2 regions of the Gordonia alkaliphila genome follow, and region 1 is predicted to be linked to the other one. Evidence: riboswitches for the same ligand, from Rfam matches in the RefSeq annotation. Region 1 holds a riboswitch; the other holds the start of a gene.
What was found. A riboswitch is a leader RNA that binds a small molecule or an ion and turns the genes downstream of it on or off. The one in region 1 is predicted to bind cyclic di-AMP.

Region 1 (9,345 bases):
GTGCCTCCGCCAGCAACTCGAGGACCTGGCGTCGGGTGACGGGTGCGGTGGCGTCGAACAACTCGCTCGACAGGGCCGCGAGGGTGGTGCCGTCGCGGTCGGTGTCGCCGATCTGCCAGGGCCGACGATTCAGGTCCAGCCAGGCTTGGGCCAGACCGTGCCACTTCCGTTCGGCCGTGCTGTGCAGCCACGCGTCGACGCCGACGGTCGGCGCGAAGACCGGTTCGCCGGTGGCCTCGGCCGGTTCGGGTTCGGGGTGGCCGGAGTCCAGGAGGCGGTGTGCGGCCAGGATCTCCACCAGAAGACCGACTCGCGCCACCGGCAGCCCGGTGGCCTTGGCCAGCCGCCGCAGTTCCCGGATGCCGAGGCCGCCGGACTTCAGAATGGCGGCCGGGTGCTGGCCGAGCACCTCGAGCAGGGTGGCGCTGTGGCGGATCAGTTCCAGGGCCTCGCCGGCGCCTGCGGCATCCACGTCGGCCGGGCCGAAGCGGCCGGGGCCGCCGCTCATCGGCGGGGGTGCCAGCACGGCGGTCGGCAGCGGGGGCTCGCCGCGGAGCAAGCGGCCGACCATCGGGACCAGTTCCACGGTCTGCTCGTCGATCCGGGCCAGCAGGCCGGCGCGGATCAGCCGGGGGACGGGGGCGTCGGCATCGGCGTCGGGGGCCGCGTCGCGGCTGCGGCCCAGCGGGGAGCCGACGGTGAGCGTCGCCAGCAGTTCACGCGGCCGTTCGTCGAGGCCGTCGATCACGTCCTGAATCTGCTCGGGTGTGGCGGTGGCGAGCGGGCCCACCAGGTGGTGTCCGCGCCAGGGGAGTGCGGCCGGGAGATGGATGCCGGCGATCCACGCCGGTTTGCGTGCGGTACCCGCTCCCGAATCCCAGATCAGGCCCTGGGCAACCAGATCGGCCAGGCGGGCGTCCAGGGCCGGTCGTTTGAGTCGGCGGCCGAGGGCGGCGACGAGTTGATCGCGGGTCACCGGTCCGATCACGTCGTTGCGCGCGGTGTCCGAGCCGCACTCGAGGAAGGCTTCGATCACCGCCACCGTCGCCAGGTCCAGACTCTCCCCGGCCTGTGCGATCGACGACGCCGACAGGGCACGCTGCGCCAAGACCGCCGTGCCGCGCGGCGGGGGCGAGGCGAGGTCGCCGCGCCGCGTCAACAGGGCGGCGAGGTCGGCATCGGAGCGGTCGGCCAGCGCCTCGGCCAGGCCGCGCAGGGAGCTGTCCGTTCTCATCCGGACAATCCTACCGACGTGGTCTTCGCCACCGACCCCGGCTTTCCCGGTCCCTGCGCCGGTGCCTCGGGACGCATGGCACAATGAGGCCGTGGCTAAGAAGAATACTTACGTGGACAATGGCTGGCCGGATGTGGCGGTAGAGGATCACGCCGTCACCGAGTTCACCGCGCATCTCGCCGGTGCACTGTCGCCGTTCGGCAACGAGAACCCGTTCCCGGTGCCGGCGAGCGAGCTGCCCTTCATTCAATCGCACACCGTCATCAACCGCTGATCCGGAACTGACGAGCGAAACCCCGTGCCTGAGTAGGCACGGGGTTTCGGCGTGTCCAGAGTCGGTCCGGCGCGGAATCGATCGGTCTGGGCGCCGTCGCCCGAGGGCTGCAGTCCGCTCGACCGATACCGCCGCCCGGCAGATGCACAGGAACCCCGCACCGATGGTGCGGGGTTCCTTGGTCTGTGCGCCGGTGTCCGGCGCGGCCGACTCGGATCAGAGACCGAGCAGGCCCTTGTTGTCGTTGAACAGGTCCAGCTGGCCCTGATCGAGCTTGTAGCCCGACTTCGCGAGGGCATCGGCGGCCGAGCGCAGTTCGGGGCTGCCGGCGCGTGCCTGCGAGATGGCGTCGTTGGTGTCCTTGGCGTCGTCGGCCTTCGGTGCGTCCGCGCGGTCCTTCAGCTTCGGCAGCGACGGGGTCGACGGCGTGGCCGGGGCCTGGCGGGGGGTGTGGCCGGACAGGCCGACACCGCACGACGGCCAAGCGCCCTTGCCCTGGCTGGCGAGGACGCGCTCGGCGACCACGATCTGCTCGGCCTTGCTGGCCTGGTGGGCGCTCGGGGCGAACTGGCCGCCGCCGTGGCCGGTCCAGGTGCTCGGGCTGAACTGCAGGCCGCCGTAGTAGCCGTTACCGGTGTTGATGGCCCAGTTACCGCCGGACTCGCACTGTGCGACGCGGTCCCACTCGGCGTCGGTCGCGGCCGAGGCGTTGCCGCCACCGAGGAGCGCGGCGCCGCCGCCGAGGACTGCGGAGGTCAGAGCGACCTTCGCGACGGTCTTGCTGGACATGAACGACTGCTTAGCGTGACGTGCCATTGCTGTTTGAGTTTCCTCTCTCCACGCGCCTGCGAAGTGAGCTGTCGGGTTCGAGCTGAGAGGTGCTCGGTCCGGTCCGGGAGGCCCGGTCTGGACTTAACCCCAAGGCGATCCGTCGGTGACGGTCCGCCGGTATCCGGAGGGATGGTGGGTCCCCCGCCCTCGTTCCTGAACTGAATTGTTCGGTGTACCCGGTGGCGGAACGAGGTTGGGCGCGACCGCCGGGTGATGTGTATTTGTCGGTGCCCGAGGGCGACCGGAATGAACACTACGTAATCCATTCGGGGGAAGTCACCTAGTCGGAAGGAGGGGTTTTTCCCCTACCTACTGGCCGGTTTCGGCCTGTTTCGGTATCTCCGCAGTTCACGGTGCTGATGGTCGTCCCGTAGCCGGTTCGTTATCTCCCCGTGATGTGACTAAGGTCACAACCAGATTGAGGCCCGGGCCACTCGCCTCACGCGCCGTCGAGGGCGCGGCGGGCTTCCAGTGCTCGGAACGTGCTCGCGTGGAAGACCAGCGGCTCCACCGTCGGATCGCTGCGCAGCGACTGGATCTCCAGCAGTACTACGGTGTGGTCGCCGGCCGGCAGCTCGCCGGCGGCCGTGCAGAGCAGGTGAGCGGTGCCGCCCGGGATGAACAGTGCACCGCTGGAGAGGGCCACCGGGCGCACCCGGGCGAACCGTCGGTCCGGGTGTCCGGCCAACTGGCGGGCCAGGTCGCCCTGGTGCTCGGCGAACACGCTGACACCGAGTTCGTCCGCGTCGCGCAGCAGCGGCCAGGTGGCCGACTCGTGGCGTACCGCCACCGACACCAGGGGCGGATCGAGGGAGACGGTGGTGAACGAACTCGCCGCCATGCCGATGTCGGTGCCCGCCGGGAAATCGGGACCGTCGACCGTCGTCCGACGGCACACGGCCACGACGCCGGACGGGAAGCAGCTGTACGCGCGTTTGAGCGCGCCGGGGTCGCCGACCGGCACCAGCGGCGACGGTCCGTCGGTCATCGGCTGCGACGCCCGGAGATCAGGGCGAAGACGAGAGCCAGCAGCAAGCCGATGGGTGCGCCCATCGCGAGGATGTAGGTGAGGGTCACGATCGCCTGATTCGACTCGCGCACCGCGGGGAACAGCAGGGCGATGCTGGCGACGAATCCGATGACGACCAGGATCACGGCCGTGGGCAACAGCGCCGAGGACTTCTGGGTCTGCATGAGATCCACGGTAGTCCGACGCGTACCATCGGTCGAAAGTGCGCCTCGAGCTCGCCCCGCGGACATCTGCAGTGGCGGGCGGGGCGCATTCTGATGAGTTGGTCCGAGCAGTTTGAAGGTGAGCACTGTGCCGAGCGGTCACGTGAAGTGGTACGACCCCGCCAAGGGGTTCGGTTTCCTGTCGCAGGAGGGCGGGGAGGACGTGTACGTCCGTTCCTCGGCGCTGCCCGCGGACGTCGACGCGCTCAAAGCCGGCCAACGGGTCGAGTTCGACATGGCGGCCGGCCGCCAGGGACCGCAGGCGCTGCGGGTCACCGTGCTCGACGCGGCGCCCAGCGTGGCGCGCAATGTGCGGGAGAACCAGCGGGCGGCCACCAAGAAGCACACGCCCGACGAACTGCACGGCCTGATCGCCGACCTCATCACCCTGCTCGAGGGCAAGGTGCAGCCCGACCTGCGCAACGGTCGCTACCCGGACCGCAAGACCGCTCGGCGTATCTCCGAGGTGGTCCGCGCGGTGACCCGCGAGCTCGACCGCTAACCGGTCACGAGCTTTCGCTACGCGGTGCCGCGGATCTCGCCCAGCACCGTCTCGTTCGTCACCGAGAAGCCCTTCGGCCGGGTGTCCACCGCGTAATGGCCGCGGAACGGGATGGTGCCCTGCCCGGATTCGAGACCGTCGGGCGCATCCTCGACCACGGCGGAGAACGGCTTCACCTCGATGCCCAGGAGCACGCGGTGCTGCGTGGACGGCAGGATCTCGGTGTACGCGTCGCCGGTGGTCTTGATCCAGGTCACCGGCTGGATGCCGCGGGAGGTGGCGTAGAGCGCGGTAAGCGTCCACGGCTTGGTCGCGATCTCCGACGGCACCGACAGCACCAAGCTCTCGTCGATCGGCACCGGGAACACGGTGACCGGCAGTGCGGCGAGTTGTTCGAGACTCAGGTACGCAGGCCGGCAGGCGTCCATCTGCAGAGTGCACCAGTACGACGGTGACACCTGCTGATACTCGGTGCCCGCCGCCACCGAGATCTTCGGATCGGTCTCGGGCATCGCCCGCACCAGGAGGGCGGTGGCGACGGCGATGACGATCACCATGACCGCGCCGACCGCGGCCAGAATGGTCAGCGCCTTCTTATCTGCGGGCTGCAGGGACACCGGGGGACCTCACTGTCGTAGTTGCCGGGACGTTCTCTGGGTGGGACGTATCTGGATAGGACGTTCTCGGGGGTGCCCGGACTAGTCGGGCCGGTGCCGACGCTGCGGTCGGGTGACGGGCGGGCGGGCGGTATTCGGGGCGGGAGAAGGACGCGCCGACCGCTGCGCGGCGGTGGGCCGCTCGGACGGAGCGTCGTCGATCGGGAAGGGACGCGTGGATGCGGGGCCCGGGGGAGTGGGCACCGTGGCGAAGCCCGCGGTGGGGGCGGGCTCGGTGGGACGTCGTCCACCGACGCCCGGCACCAGGGTGGCGCCGCGACTGGTCATGACGGTCTGGGCGAAACCGGCCGCCATCAGGACCGCGACCACGGTGAAGCCGATCCACAGGGTGGTGGGCAGCACCACGCCGAGACTGGCGCCGAGCACCCAGCACAGCTGGAGGACGGTCTCGGAACGACCGAAGGCCGACGCGCGGGAGGCCTCGGGCAGGTCGTCCTGAATGGTGGAGTCCAAGCAGACCTTGGCGATCGCGCTCACGCCCGAGGCGATCAACGCCGCGATGACCACCATCAGCAATGAGCCGAAGATCGCGGTGAGCACGGCGGCACCGGCCGCCGCGCCGGTGCTGGCGACGATGATGCGCGGCGGGTGCTTGAGTTCCAGGCGGGTGCCGATGCCGTTGCCGATGCCGTTGCCGATACCGGCGGCGGCGCCGACGGCGCCGAGCATCATCAGCTGTGCCCAGCCGCTGGAGCCGGACTGCGCCTTGGCGTAGAACGCGATGTAGAGGGTCAGGAAGCCGGTGAGGATGCGGATGGTGCCGTTGCCCCACAGGCTGGTCACCACGGTGCGGCCGAGCGGCTGGCGCATGGTGGCCGCGAGGCGGGCGGACAGGCGGCCGCGGCCACCGGTCGCGGCGTCGGCCGTGGCCGACGCCTGCTCGCCGTCGCGGTAGGTGAGCGTGGTGGGGACTTCGCCCTCGGTCACCTCCACCCAGGCCGGGATCTTCATGCAGAAGTACGCGCCCACGATCGCGAGCAGGCACAGGAAGACCATCGCGCCGGGGATGTGCAGGGGTAGCCAGGTGCCCAGGATCAGGTCGATCGCGGCGGCCAGACCGCCAGCGACGATGGTGCCGAAGATCAGCCCGAACATGGTGAGCCGGGAGTTGACGCGCACCAGGTCGATCGTCGGCGGGAGTACCCGCGGCGCGACGGCGGATTTGAGAACGCCGAACGATTTCGACAGCACCATCAGTCCCAGCGCGCACGGATAGAGGATCCACGGCTTGTACTGCATCTGATGGGTCACCGGATCCCACGACGAGTTCACGATGATCAGCAGCGCCAGCACGGCGCGCAGCCCGAAGGTGGTCGCCATCGCGATCCGGCGCCCGTGCTGCAACTTGTCGAGCAGTGGGCCGATGAGCGGTGCTATCACCGCGAAGGGCGCGATGGTCAGGGCCAGGTACAGGCCCACGTTGACCTTCGACTCACCGGTCGCGGCGGCGAAGAACAGGGTGTTGGCGAGCGCGACGGCCATCGCCGCGTCGACGGCGTTGTTGGCGATCACCGGCATGGTGAGGGCGGTGAGCCCGGAGCGGTCGGCCCCGTCGGCGGTGGCGGCGCGGTGCACGATGTCCACGCCGCGACCGGCGAAGTACTTGGACCGGCGCGCCATCACGCGCACCACGGTCACCTTCTCCGGCGGCACGTAGTCGGTGCGGCGTCCGTTGGCGTGCGGCGCCGCCGCGGTCGCGGGATCGTCGATGACCTGGGTGTCCGGATCGTCGAGCGGCGGCAGATGCCGATTCTGGGTGCGCGGGGGCGGCGGCGTCGCGCCGGGCGGCGGATAGCGCCGGGTGCGGGGGTCGGCGGGATAGTTGTGCCGACCCGGGTGATCGCCGCTGAATCGGGGTTCGGGTCGGCGGGCGCGCGAAGGATCCCCGGATGGTCCGGGGTTCTCGCGTGCTGATCGGGAAGCCACGACTCGATTGTTCCCTATCGTGCCGACGACTCGTCGCATGGGCGTTCCGGGGCGTCGCGGATACGCCCTCAACGTGCATTTCGCTACCGCGCTGAGGCACACTGAGGGGGTGAGTGTGGCAGCACAGGCGACCCTATTGGAGCAATCCGAGCAGATCGCACGACAGGTACTGGTGGCCGACGGGGAGCAGCCCGGCGAACACCTGGGGGCACGACCGGAAGGCGAGTGGGCTGTGGCCCACAGTTTTGCGGCGCAGGTTCCCGGGTACGGCGGCTGGCACTGGTGCGTGGTCTTGGCCGCAGCCCCGGGCTCGGACGAGGTGACCGTGTCCGAGGTGGTCCTCCTTCCGGGCGACGGCGCGCTGCTGGCCCCGAACTGGGTGCCGTGGGCCGAGCGCATCTCCGCGGGCGACCTGGGTCCCGGCGACCTGCTGGCGTCGCCGCCGGACGATCCGCGCCTGGTGCCCGGCCAGACCGACACGCTCGACGTGGACCCGGTCGACGCCGACCAGGTGGGCCAGGTGGCCGCCGAGATCGGCCTGGGTCGTAAGCGCCTGCTGTCGTACGAGGGCCGTGCCGAGGCCGCGCAGCGCTGGCACGACGGCGACTTCGGCCCGGAATCGGCGATGGCGCGCAACGCCCGCTACTCCTGCAGCACCTGCGGATTCTTCCTGCCGCTCGCCGGTGCGCTGCGCGCCGAGTTCGGCGTATGCGCCAACGAGTTCGGCGCCGACGGCCACGCCGTCCCGCTCGACTACGGCTGCGGTGCGCATTCGGACACCCCGATGCCGGCCGGCGGCCAGGGCAGCCCGGCCTTCGAGGCCTACGACGACGGTGCAGTGGAGATCGTCGAATCTCGATGACGCCGTCGGCGGCGCGACCGGACCCGGCCGATCCGTTCGGTACGGCCGCGCTGCGTGCGGCGACCCTGTCTGCGTGGCGCGATTCGCCGACGCGGCTCGCCGAGGACGTCGCCGCCGAGGCTGAACTCCGGCACATCGGGTACCGCGACCGCTGGTTCACCGAACTGGCCGCGAACGCCGCCGATGCGGCGCTCGCCGCACCGGTGCCCGGCCGAATGCGGCTGACCGTCGACGGCGCGCAGATCCGCATCGCGAACACCGGCGCCCCGCTGACCCGCGCGGGCGTGCAGGCCCTCACCGCGCTGCGCGTGTCCCCCAAAGGCGTCGAGCCGGCCGCGATCGGCCGTTTCGGGGTCGGATTCCGCGCCACGAGCTTCGTCGACCGCGTCGATCTGCTGTCCACCTCGGGGTCGATCACCTTCGACCGGCAGGCGACCGCGGCGGCGGTGGTGGAGCTGCCCGTCGACGCTCCCGAGGTACCCGCTCAACGCCTGGCGTGGCCGCTGACCGCGGCGCCGAGCCACGGCTATGCGACCGAGGTGGTGCTGCACTGCGCCGACGAGACCCAAGCGCAGACGCTCGCGGCGCACGCTGCGGCGGAGGCTGAGGACCTGTTGCTGGCGTTGTCGGCGCTGGTCGAGATCGTCGTCGACGGCACCGCGATCACCCGCCGGGTGGACGGCGACCAGGTGGTGATCGACGTCGAGGGCCGTCCGCACCGCCGGTGGCTGCGCAGCAGTGCGGGCGGGACGCACTGGCTGGTGCCGGTGGTCGACGGACGACTGCAGCCGCTGACCGACGACGTGGTGCGCAGTCCCACGCCGACGCAGATCCCGCTGTCGTTGCCGGCCCGGCTCGTCACCGACCTGCCGTTGACCCCGGATCGCCGCGGCCTGCACCCGGACGCCGATCTGGCATCGGCCGCGGTCGGCTACACCGCGCTGGTGGCGGCCGCGCCGGACGACCAGAAGCACCTGCTGGTGCCCGCCCCGGCGTTCGCCGCCGGCGCCGAGGACGCGCGGCTGCGCGCCGCGGTGCTGGCGGCGCTGGCCGCCGACCGCTGGGTGCCCGGCGTCGACGGCCGCCGACTCGCGCCCGAACGGACGCTGGCGCTGCGCGGGCTCACCCCCGACCTGGCCGATCTGCTCGGCGAGGTGCTCGAACCGCTCGCCCATCCGCTGGTCAGCGACGGCCCGGCGGCGGCGGCCGTGCTGCGCCTGGGCGCGGCGGAACTCGGGTTGGCGCAGCTGGCCGATGTGCTGTCCGGTGTGGACCGCCCGCCGTCGTGGTGGGGTCGGCTGTATGCGGCGCTCGACCCGCTGGTGACGGGCCCCGACGCCGTCGCCGAACTGGGGGCGCTCCCGATTCCGCGCGCCGACGGACGCAGTCACCGCGGCGTGCGGGGCGTGTTCGACGTCGACCTGCCCGCCGACGACGAACTGGTGCTCGACTGGGTGCCGACGGTGCACCCGGCCGCCGCGCACCCGCTGTTGGAGCGGCTGGGCCTGGAACGCTTGACCGTCTCGCAGGTGCTGGCGCATCCGGGACTGGAGCAGCGGGTGGCCGACGCGGACGAGCTGTCGGACACCGAGCACGAGGAACTCGTCGACGCGGTCCTGCGTCTGCTCGACGCGAGCGACGCGGAACCGACGGTGCCGACCTGGCTGGGCGCGCTGGACGTCCCCGACTCCGAGGGTGAACTGCGCCCGGCCGACGAACTGCTGCTGCCGGGCAGCCCGCTGGCGTCGGTGCTGGCCGACGACGCGCCGCTGGGCGTGATCGACGCGGACTTCGTCGCGGCCTATG
Region 2 (9,345 bases), on a different contig from region 1:
TCTTCTTGAGATCGTGCAACGCCGCGTCGGTGATCGCCTTCTCCGCGCGTCGCTTGAGCTGACTGATCATCGGAATCAGCAGGTCGACGGTGAGGGTGTACGTCACCTTGGTCGAGCCCGGCACCTGCTGCTCCAGCGCATAGGACCCGCGCTGATCACGCTGGAGGTCACTGGACTCGAGCCGCCAGGACACCGATGTACCGTCCGGCGCCCAGTCGTAGGTGAGCACATAGGTGTCGGTGAGCACGCCGGCGTCGAGTTCGAAACGGACCCGGCGCGCGCGGCCGGCGGCGTCGTGCTCGAGGACCGCCACCTCGCGAGCGGCCGTGACCCACTCCGGGTAGGCGGCGAAATCGGCGATGACCGCCATGATGTCGGCGACGTCGGCGCTCACGACGATCGCCTGTTGCGTGTGGTCAGCCAAGGGTCGCCGCCTCTTCGTCGTCCGCGGCGGGGCCGCCGATCTCCCGGCTGCCCTCCAGGAGATCCTTCACCTGGAAGGACATCTCCTTGCCCGCGACCCGGTACTTCTTGTTGAGGTCGGCCACCGCGGACAGCGCGGCGGCGGGTTCGGTCGGCAGCGGCGCGGTCGGCTCGGCGTGCAGGTAGTAGTGCAGCACGAAGCCGTCGAGCACCTCTTCGCACCAGATCTCCATGGTGCCCTCGATCGGCCCGGCGACCTGCCAACGCACCCCGGCGTTCCCGCGGTCCTCGACCACGTCCAGGGCCAGTTCACCGAACCAGCGGCGCCAGCGCGCGCGGTCGTTGACCACCGCACCGGCCAGGGACGGCGCAGCCGCCACAAAGGTCTCGTCTGCCACCTGGATGGTCGTCACGCTTCTAGCATCACACACCCGGGCCGCGCGGCGAAAGCCGCCCATTGGTTCTCACCCGCCGAAGCGGCGATAGACTTACCAAAAGTGACCGTGATGTGAGAATAGTCCTGATGGCGTCGGTCGCAGGCCGTCAGAGCATGAACCGAAAGGTTGCCAGTCCATGGCCGAATTCAGCCTGCCCGCGCAGTTCGTCACCCCGCCGGAGCGCAATGCGACCGACATTCTCTTCGACATCGCCGCGGCGAGCCCTGCCAAGACCGTCTTCCTGGACCAGGTGAACGGCCAGTGGCGCCCCATCAGCGCCGGTGAAGCCACCGATCGGGTGCTCGCGCTCGCCAAGGGACTGATCGCCTCCGGCGTCAACTCCGGCGACCGTGTCGCCCTGCTGTCGTCGACCCGCCTGGAGTGGACGCTCCTGGACTTCGCGATCTGGACTGCAGGCGCCACCCCCGTGCCGATCTACGAATCGTCGTCGGCACCGCAGATCGACTGGATCCTGGAGGACTCCTCGGCGGTCGGCATCGTCGTCGAGAACGAGGCCAAGCGGCAGCTGCTGGCCGACGTCGCTCACGTCACGCCGGCGACGATGGTGTTCACCATCGATCCGGCCGAGGGCCCGAATCTGGTGGAGCAGCTGACGGCGGCGGGCGCCGAGGTGACCGACGCCGAGGTCGAGGCCCGACGTCGCTCGCTGCGCGCCGACTCGCCCGCGACCCTCATCTACACCTCCGGCACCACCGGCCGCCCCAAGGGCGTCATGCTGGCGCACGCCAACCTGCTCGGCGAGGTCGGCGGCGTCCTGGACAGCACGATGCGGGAGAAGCTCGGCGACGGCAAACGCCTGCTGATGTTCCTGCCGATGGCGCACGTCCTGGCCCGCGCGATCAACCTGGTCGCGATCGAAGCCGGCGTCGAGGTCGGCTACACCGCCGACATCAAGAACCTGCTGCCCACCTTCGAGACCTTCCGCCCGTCGCTGATCCTGTCGGTGCCGCGCGTCTTCGAGAAGGTCTACAACTCGGCTCGTCAGAAGGCCTTCGACGACAGCGTCATCAAGGGCGCCATCTTCGACCGGGCCGCGGCCACCGCCATCGCCCACTCCGAAGCCGTCGACAGCGGTTCGGTGGGCACCGTGCTGGAGCTGCGCCGCAAGCTGTACGACCGGCTGGTCTACGGCAAGCTGCGCGCCGCCCTCGGCGGCCAGTGCGAGATGGCGATCTCCGGCGGCGCCCCGCTCGGCGCGCGCCTGGGCCACTTCTTCCGCGGCGTCGGTATCCCGGTGTACGAGGGCTACGGCCTCACCGAGACCACCGCGGCCATCACCGTCAACACCCCCGGCCACGTCCGGATGGGCACCGTCGGCCGCCCCATCCCGGGCAATACCGTGCGTATCGCCGATGACGGCGAGGTGCTGCTGAGCGGCGCCGTGGTCTTCGCCGGGTACTGGCAGAACCCGGATGCCACCGCCGAGTCGCTCTCCGACGGCTGGTTCCACACCGGCGACCTGGGCACCCTTGACCAGGACGGCTACCTCAGGATCACCGGCCGCAAGAAGGAGATCATCGTCACCGCGGGCGGCAAGAACGTCTCCCCCGCGCCGATGGAGGACATCATGCGCGCCCACCCACTGATCTCGCAGGCCATGGTGGTCGGCGATCAGCAGCCGTTCATCGCGACGCTGATCACCCTCGACCCGGAGGCCGTCCCCGGCTGGCTCGAGCGCAACGGCAAGAACGCCGCCACCACCATGCGCGAGCTGGTCAAGGACCCCCAGCTGCACGCCGAGCTGCAGACCGCCGTCGACGAGGCGAACGCGACGGTCTCGCACGCCGAGGCGATCAAGAAGTTCCGCGTCCTACTCGAGGACTTCACCGAGGAGACCGGCGAACTGACCCCGACGCTCAAGGTGAAGCGCAAGGTGGTCGCCGAAAAGTTCAGCCGCCAGATCGAGAAGATCTACCACCAGTGAGCTGACCCTGCCCCGACACGAGAACGGGCCCCGACTTCGTTCGGGGCCCGTTCTCGTGTCGGTAGGTTTTCGTGTCTGCAGGTCTTCGCCGCCGGCCAGCGACTACAGGAGTTGCCGCAGGCGCGCGGCCTGCTGGCGCCACTGCCAGTTGTCGACGATCCACCGGCGACCGGCGGCACCCATGTCCGCGGCCCGCTCACGATCGAGCAGCAGACCACTGATCGCGTCGGCCACCTCGTCGACCCGTCGGCCGTCGACCACGATGCCGGTCTCCCCGTCGCGCACGGTTTCCGGCGCACCGCCGGAGTCGCCGGCCACCACCGGCACCCCGCTCGCCGAGGCCTCCAGGAACACGATGCCCAGACCCTCCACATCCAGACCACCGCCGCGCGTGCGGGTGGGCATGGCGAAGACATCGGCCATCGCGTGGTGCATCGGCAGTTCCTCGGCGGGGACGGTGCCGGTGAACGTGACCCGGTCGGCGACGCCGACCTTGTCCGCCAGTTCCTTCAGGTGGTCGCCGTAGGGGCCGCCGCCGACGATCATCAGGTGCACGTCCGGAACCGCCTCGAGAAGTCGCGGCATGGCCTTGATCAGGACGTCCTGTCCCTTGCGCGGGACCAGTCGCGACAGGCACAGCACCACCGGCGCCTCCCCCAGCCCGTAGCGATCCCGAAGCTCTTGGCGCGCAGCGGCATTCGGCGCGAACCGATCGACGTCGACGCCGCACGGCAGATACTCCAGTGCGCCACGCGGCCCGAAGGCCGAGGCGAACCGGCCCCGGGTGTACCGACTGACGAAGGTGATCACATCGGCGGTCTCGCCGATGATGCGCAGCACCTGCCGAGCCCCGGGGAGCATCGACCAGCCGACCTCGTGCCCGTGCGTGCTGGCCACGATGCGCTGGGCGCCGGCGTTACGCAGCACCGGTCCGAGCACCGCCAGCGGGGCGGCGGCGCCGAACCAGACCGTGTGAATGTCGTTCTCGCGCACCAGCTCTGCCGCGCGCCGGGCCACGCTCCGGTTCGGCAGCATGAGCGTCCCCGGGTGTCGGACGATGCGGTACGGGGCGGCGGCGTCGTAGGCCTCGCAGCCCTTCCACCGCGGGGCGTAGACGATCACGTCGTCGGCCGGCAGGTGCGCGATCAGATTCTCCAGATAGGACTGGATGCCGCCCGGGCGGGGCGGAAAGTCATTCGTCAGCAACAGCGTCCGCTGCATCAGCGCACCTCACTCCGCAGCCACGACTGCCACTCGTCGATCACCGATTCCTCGCTCGACCCTAACGACTTCTCCAGCGCCGCAGTAACTCTCCCCGTGTCGCCTTCCTGTGCCACCGCCGCGTACATCGTCCGGAGCCGGTCCTCACCGTATTCGTCGGCGACGAAGGCCGCGAACGACCATGCGGTCTGGTACGCGACCCGCGCCGCGGCGGTGTCGACCGCGAAGGCGGAGTCGGCGGGCAGCTCGTCGGGCAGTGTTCCGGCGGCGACCTGCACCGCCAGGTCCGGAGCCAGATCGGTGAGCGAGCCCGTGCTGCCGCGTCGGCCCACGTACTCGGCCACCCCCTCGGTGAGCCACATCGGCGCGTCGGCGACGGTGTCGATCCGGGTCGCGACGTGGAACAGCTCGTGCCGCAGGATCACCGCCACCCCGGATTCGGACAGCTGACCGGCGGCCGGCGAGAGCACCACGCGCTGACCGGTCACGGTGCGCGATCCGCGGTCGACGGCGTCGTAGACCGTGGCGGCGGCCGCCGCCGACGTCTGGCCCTGTTCGGTCCGCGTGAACCCGGCGAACTGCGCCCCGGTGCCGGTGGCCATCACCACGGCGCGCCGGGTCCATTCGCCGCCCCAGAAGTCGGTGACGCCGTCGATCGCCGGCGCGAGTTGCTTGCGCACCTTAGCCACCGTCGGTTCGGTCCCCGGATACGACAGCACCGCGGAGGTCCCGCCCGCACTCGTCACGTCCACCACTCGGAGACCGGGGAACGCCCACGGCGGGAGCTGCGGCGGACGGGTCGGCGCGTCCGGGTCGACGTCGGCAGCGGGGATCAGGGCGCCGTCGCCGAGGAGCTTCCAGTCCTCGCCGTACCGGGCGAACGCCAGGATCTGGTCGATCTCGATCACCGGCTCGTCCACGCCGGGCCGCGACGTGCCGCCGAGCGCATAGCTCAGCGTGACGGCCGAGACCCAGGAGTCGGTACTGCCGGCCTCGCTCAGCCCGATGCCGAGCGCACCCCCGATGAGGCGGTCGGCACCGGTGTTCGGGGCCAGTCGGTAGGTCAGCGTGCGCAGCACCAGCGGATCCCCGCGCGTCGGCGCCGGCGGCTTCGACGGGGCCGGGGCGCTGGACGGGGCCGACTCGTTGGACGAGCCGGCCCGGCTCGACGGGGCCGCTGCATCGGCCCGGGTTCGACTGCTCGTGGGGGTGGGCTTCGGACCGAGGTCGGCGGCCGCGGTCTCCATCGAGCGCCGGAACTCCGGGGTGGCCAGCGGGTCGATGAGCGCGTCGAGCTGTGCCCGATCACCGGAGGTCAGGGCTGCGCTCAGCGCGTCGAGCAGGCGTGTGACGCCGGCATCCCGCTGCTCCTCGTAGGCGTTCGGCGCGGTGGTGTACAGCGAGGTCGTCGACGACGGGCTCGGCGCCGGCTCCGCACTGCCGCACGCCGTGACGCCCCCGACGAGGGCGGCGAGAAGGACCGGGGCCGCCACGAGGCGGCGGCCGACACGCGTCAAGTCAGTACCGTCGTGCGCTGTTGTACGGACCGGCCTTGTCGATCGGCACCACGGCCACCGGGACGCCGAAGGTCGAGGCGTGAATCACGTATCCGTTGCCCACGTACAGACCCACGTGGTGGGCGTCGGGGTAATAGATGATCAGATCACCGGGCTTGATGTCCTTGCGGTCGACGGCCTTGCCGCCGGCCAACTGCGCTTCGCTGGTGCGCGGGATGGTCTTGCCCGCCTGCTTGTAGGCCCACAGCATGAGGCCGGAGCAGTCGAATTCGTCGGGGCCGGTGGCGCCCCAGACGTACGGATCACCGACGCGGCTCAGGGCGGCGTGTACCGCCACGGTCGCCGGCGAGGTGCCCTTGGGCACGGCCTTCGCGTCGAAGGAGTACTTGGGACCGCGCAGGGCGGCCAGTTCCTTACCGGTCATCGACTTGTAGACCGCGCGCACCGCCACGGCTTCCAACTGCAAGTCCGCCTGCTTGGCCTGCAGGTCGCCGCGCTTGCGTGCGGCGTCCTTCACCGCGGTCGACGCCGCAGCGGCAGCCTGATCAGCGGACTTCTTGGCGTTCGACGCGTCCTTCGCGATGCCCTTGATGGACTTCAGATCCGCCGCCGACTGCCGCGACAGGACCTCCAGATCGGACATGTTGTTCAGCAGATCCTGCGGCGAGTCGGAGACCAGCACCGCGTACAGCCGGTTGACGCGCGCTCCGCGATAGCTGGCGCGGGCCAAGGCATCGAGTTTGGTCTGCGCCGCGCTCATCTTGGCGTTCGCCGCGTCCAGGCGGCGCTGCGCGCTCACCGAGGCCTTGCGCTGGGTCACCACCACACCGCGCTGCTTATCGTACTCGACCTGCGCCTTGTTCATCGCTTCCGCGGACTTCTCCGCCTGAATCGACATCTGCTTGTACCGGGCGAGCACCGACTGCGGTCCGCCCGTCGGCTCGGCGAACACCGGGCCGGGCTGCGTCGTCGCCAAGGTCGCCGCGGCCATCAGGGCCGCGACGAACGGAAGGGTGCGTCGTGCAACAGTCACGAGAAAGTCTCCTCCAAACCACCAGAACGAGCCGTGTGCGCTCGGCACACGGCTCGTTCGGGGTGAAAGTGAAATCTTACGGCTCCGCTCAGTAGCGGCGGATGCCTGTCAGCGCCCAGGCCTTGACCTTGTCGCGCTTGACCGGCACACCGTAGGTCGACGAGTGCACGAACATGCCGTTGCCCGCGTAGATGCCGGCGTGGCCGCCGCCGTTGAAGATCAGGACGTCGCCGGGCTTGGCAGCCGCGAGCGAGGCCACCGGAGCGCCGCCGCCGAGCTGGCCGTAGCTGTCGCGGGGAATGGTCTTGCCTGCCTGCTTGTAGGACCAGTAGACCAGGCCCGAGCAGTCGAAGGCGTTCGGACCGGCGGCACCGTACGAGTAGGGCGAACCGATCTTCGACTCAGCGGCGCGCAGCGCCTTCTGGGCGCGGGCTGGCCGGCTGTTGAGCACGCCGCCCTGGGGAGCGCCCTGCTTGAACTGCTGAGGAATCTGGCTGTCGTCGACACCCGGAAGGTCGAAGTCGCCCACGCCCGGAATCGAGATCGGCGCTGCATCGGCAGGCCCGGCGGCAAGCGCGAGGGCGCCGACGGCGATCGATCCAGCGATCACGGCGGTCTTGGCGGTCTTCACGGCGCCACTGGGCTTTTCGATACGGTGTTTCGCCACGGAAACGGTTCTCCTTGGTTGATTCTCCCTTGACCGCCGACCGGGTTAGCTGTCGGATTCGGGCCGGAAGAGTTGGCCCTACGCGGTGTCACCCGCGATTCACCCCGGATCCGGCGCGCGTCCTTGCGGTCGCACCCCGGAAAAGAGTGGGTCCCCGGTTCGTCTTCCACGCATCCGGGAAGCCGATTAGGCGGTGTCCTTCCGATCGGCGTCCCCCTGGTTGGGGGCGACTTCTCGGTAGGTCTCAGAAAGATTACGAAACCGGTGGGCCCGATGTCCACCGATCCACCCGCTCGACGCGGCACCCCGGTTCCTCACACCGCACGAAGATAGCCTCGCCGTCCCTCCGGGAACCCGGTGTGAACTGCGGCGATGTCGGATTTCGCGCGACGACCAGCGGTTTCGGTGATCAGATCGGTGGCGACCAGCACATCCACCGCGTCGGCGATCTCGAAATCCGCCGTCCCCCACTCATCGTCGGGACCATAGTCCCTGGCCAGAGGCGCGAACAGCACCTGCATCAGACAGCCGTCGCAGGCCCGGTTCCGGGCCGGACAGGTCGCGCAGTCGATCCTCATTGTGATCTACCTCTCATTTCACCGTCAGGCCGCACAGATTGTCAGTTTCGCGGCCGAATCGGTCGTCGTGTCGCGCCGGAAGGCTCAACCTCGACTGCAGGGTATTGCGGACCCCCGACAATTCCGCCCGGCGAACCGCGCCCGCTTCTTGTCGGAGGATCGAACTAATGTGCGGTCATGGTTCAGTTGAGTTTCGCCGACCTTCCCGGGGACGAGGCGTTCGCCTCGGCCTCGCTCGCCGACCTCACCCTGGTCGTCGTCGACCTCGAGACCACCGGCGGCAGCCCGGACAACGACGCGATCACCGAGATCGGTGCGGTCAAGATCCGCGGCGGCGAGATCCTCGGCGAGTTCGGCACTCTCGTCGATCCGGGGCGGAGCATTCCGCCGCAGATCGTCACCCTCACCGGCATCACCTCCGCGATGGTGCACGATGCCCCGCGCATAGAGGAGGTGCTGCCCTCCTTCTTCGAGTTCGCCCGCGGCGCCGTCCTCGTCGCGCACAACGCACGATTCGACGTCGGCTTCCTGAAACGGGCCGCCGCCCGCCAGCATCTCCCCTGGTCGTTTCCGGCGGCGTTGTGCACGGTGGCGATGGCCCGCCGGATCCTCACCCGCCAGGAGGCTCCGACGGTCAAGCTCGGCGCCCTGGCCGACCTGTTCGACGTCACGGTGCGACCCACGCACCGGGCGCTCGACGACGCCCGCGCCACCGTCGAGGTCTTCCACCATCTCCTCGAGCGGGTCGGCAATCAGGATGTCCGCACCTATCGCGATCTCACGGCTTATCTGCCGCGGGGCACGCCCGCGCTACGCGCCAAACGGTCGCTGGCCGACGGACTCCCCGACCGCCCCGGCGTCTACCTGTTCCGCGGTCCGGGCGACGAGGTCCTCTATATAGGGACCGCGGTGAATCTGCGGCGCCGCGTGGGCAGCTACTTCACCGGTGCCGACACCCGGGCCCGGATGGCGCAGATGGTGGGCCTCGCCGAGCGGGTGGACCACATCGAGTGCGCCCACGCCCTGGAGGCCGGCGTGCGGGAGCTGACCTTGATCGCCGCGCACAAACCCACCTTCAATCGACGCTCGGCCAATCCGCACCGCGGCTGGTGGATCACTCTCACCGGCGACCAGGTTCCGCGCCTGAAGGTCAGCCGCACGCCGAGCGAGGTCTGCTTCGGGCCGGTCTCCGGCCGAACGATGGCCGCCGAGATCGCCGCGTCGGTCACCGAGGCCGCCGCGGACCCGGGCCAATTGCGCGAGTTGCTCGCGGGCCGCTCCGACGACGTCCTGGACACCTTGACGCAGCGCCTCGCCGAGCTGGCCGACGCACGACGCTTCGAGACCGCCGCGCGCGCTCGAGACGCCTTGGCGGCCACCATCGATGCGCTGGCCCGCTGTCAGCGCCTGTCGGCGATCGCCCGCCTCGACGAGCTCGTCCTCGCCCGACCCGCCGAGGGCGGCGGGTGGGAGTTCGCCGTCGTGCGACACGGTCGTCTCGCCGGAGCGGGGTGTGCGCCGCGC

Region 2: another riboswitch for cyclic di-AMP. It lies ahead of ABD989_RS07955 (C40 family peptidase); the one in region 1 lies ahead of ABD989_RS01200 (transglycosylase family protein).

What each region holds. Positions count from the first base shown of each region.
Region 1 covers NZ_BAABIE010000001.1:255,034-264,378, forward strand. Annotated here, with positions in the region: gene ABD989_RS01190 (helicase-associated domain-containing protein) at 1-1,234, opposite strand, end outside; gene ABD989_RS01195 (hypothetical protein) at 1,326-1,508, shown strand; gene ABD989_RS01200 (transglycosylase family protein) at 1,725-2,297, opposite strand; cyclic di-AMP (ydaO/yuaA leader) riboswitch at 2,335-2,522, opposite strand; gene ABD989_RS01205 (flavin reductase family protein) at 2,779-3,327, opposite strand; gene ABD989_RS01210 (hypothetical protein) at 3,324-3,533, opposite strand; gene ABD989_RS01215 (cold-shock protein) at 3,661-4,074, shown strand; gene ABD989_RS01220 (DUF2771 family protein) at 4,092-4,691, opposite strand; gene ABD989_RS01225 (MFS transporter) at 4,773-6,716, opposite strand; gene ABD989_RS01230 (DUF3027 domain-containing protein) at 6,787-7,539, shown strand; gene ABD989_RS01235 (sacsin N-terminal ATP-binding-like domain-containing protein) at 7,536-9,345, shown strand, end outside.
Region 2 covers NZ_BAABIE010000006.1:38,010-47,354, reverse strand. Annotated here, with positions in the region: gene ABD989_RS07985 (SRPBCC family protein) at 1-424, opposite strand, end outside; gene ABD989_RS07980 (hypothetical protein) at 417-881, opposite strand; gene ABD989_RS07975 (AMP-dependent synthetase/ligase) at 997-2,805, shown strand; gene ABD989_RS07970 (glycosyltransferase family 4 protein) at 2,908-4,026, opposite strand; gene ABD989_RS07965 (hypothetical protein) at 4,026-5,543, opposite strand; gene ABD989_RS07960 (C40 family peptidase) at 5,545-6,534, opposite strand; gene ABD989_RS07955 (C40 family peptidase) at 6,665-7,243, opposite strand; cyclic di-AMP (ydaO/yuaA leader) riboswitch at 7,263-7,446, opposite strand; gene ABD989_RS07950 (hypothetical protein) at 7,558-7,821, opposite strand; gene ABD989_RS07945 (DEDD exonuclease domain-containing protein) at 7,999-9,345, shown strand, end outside.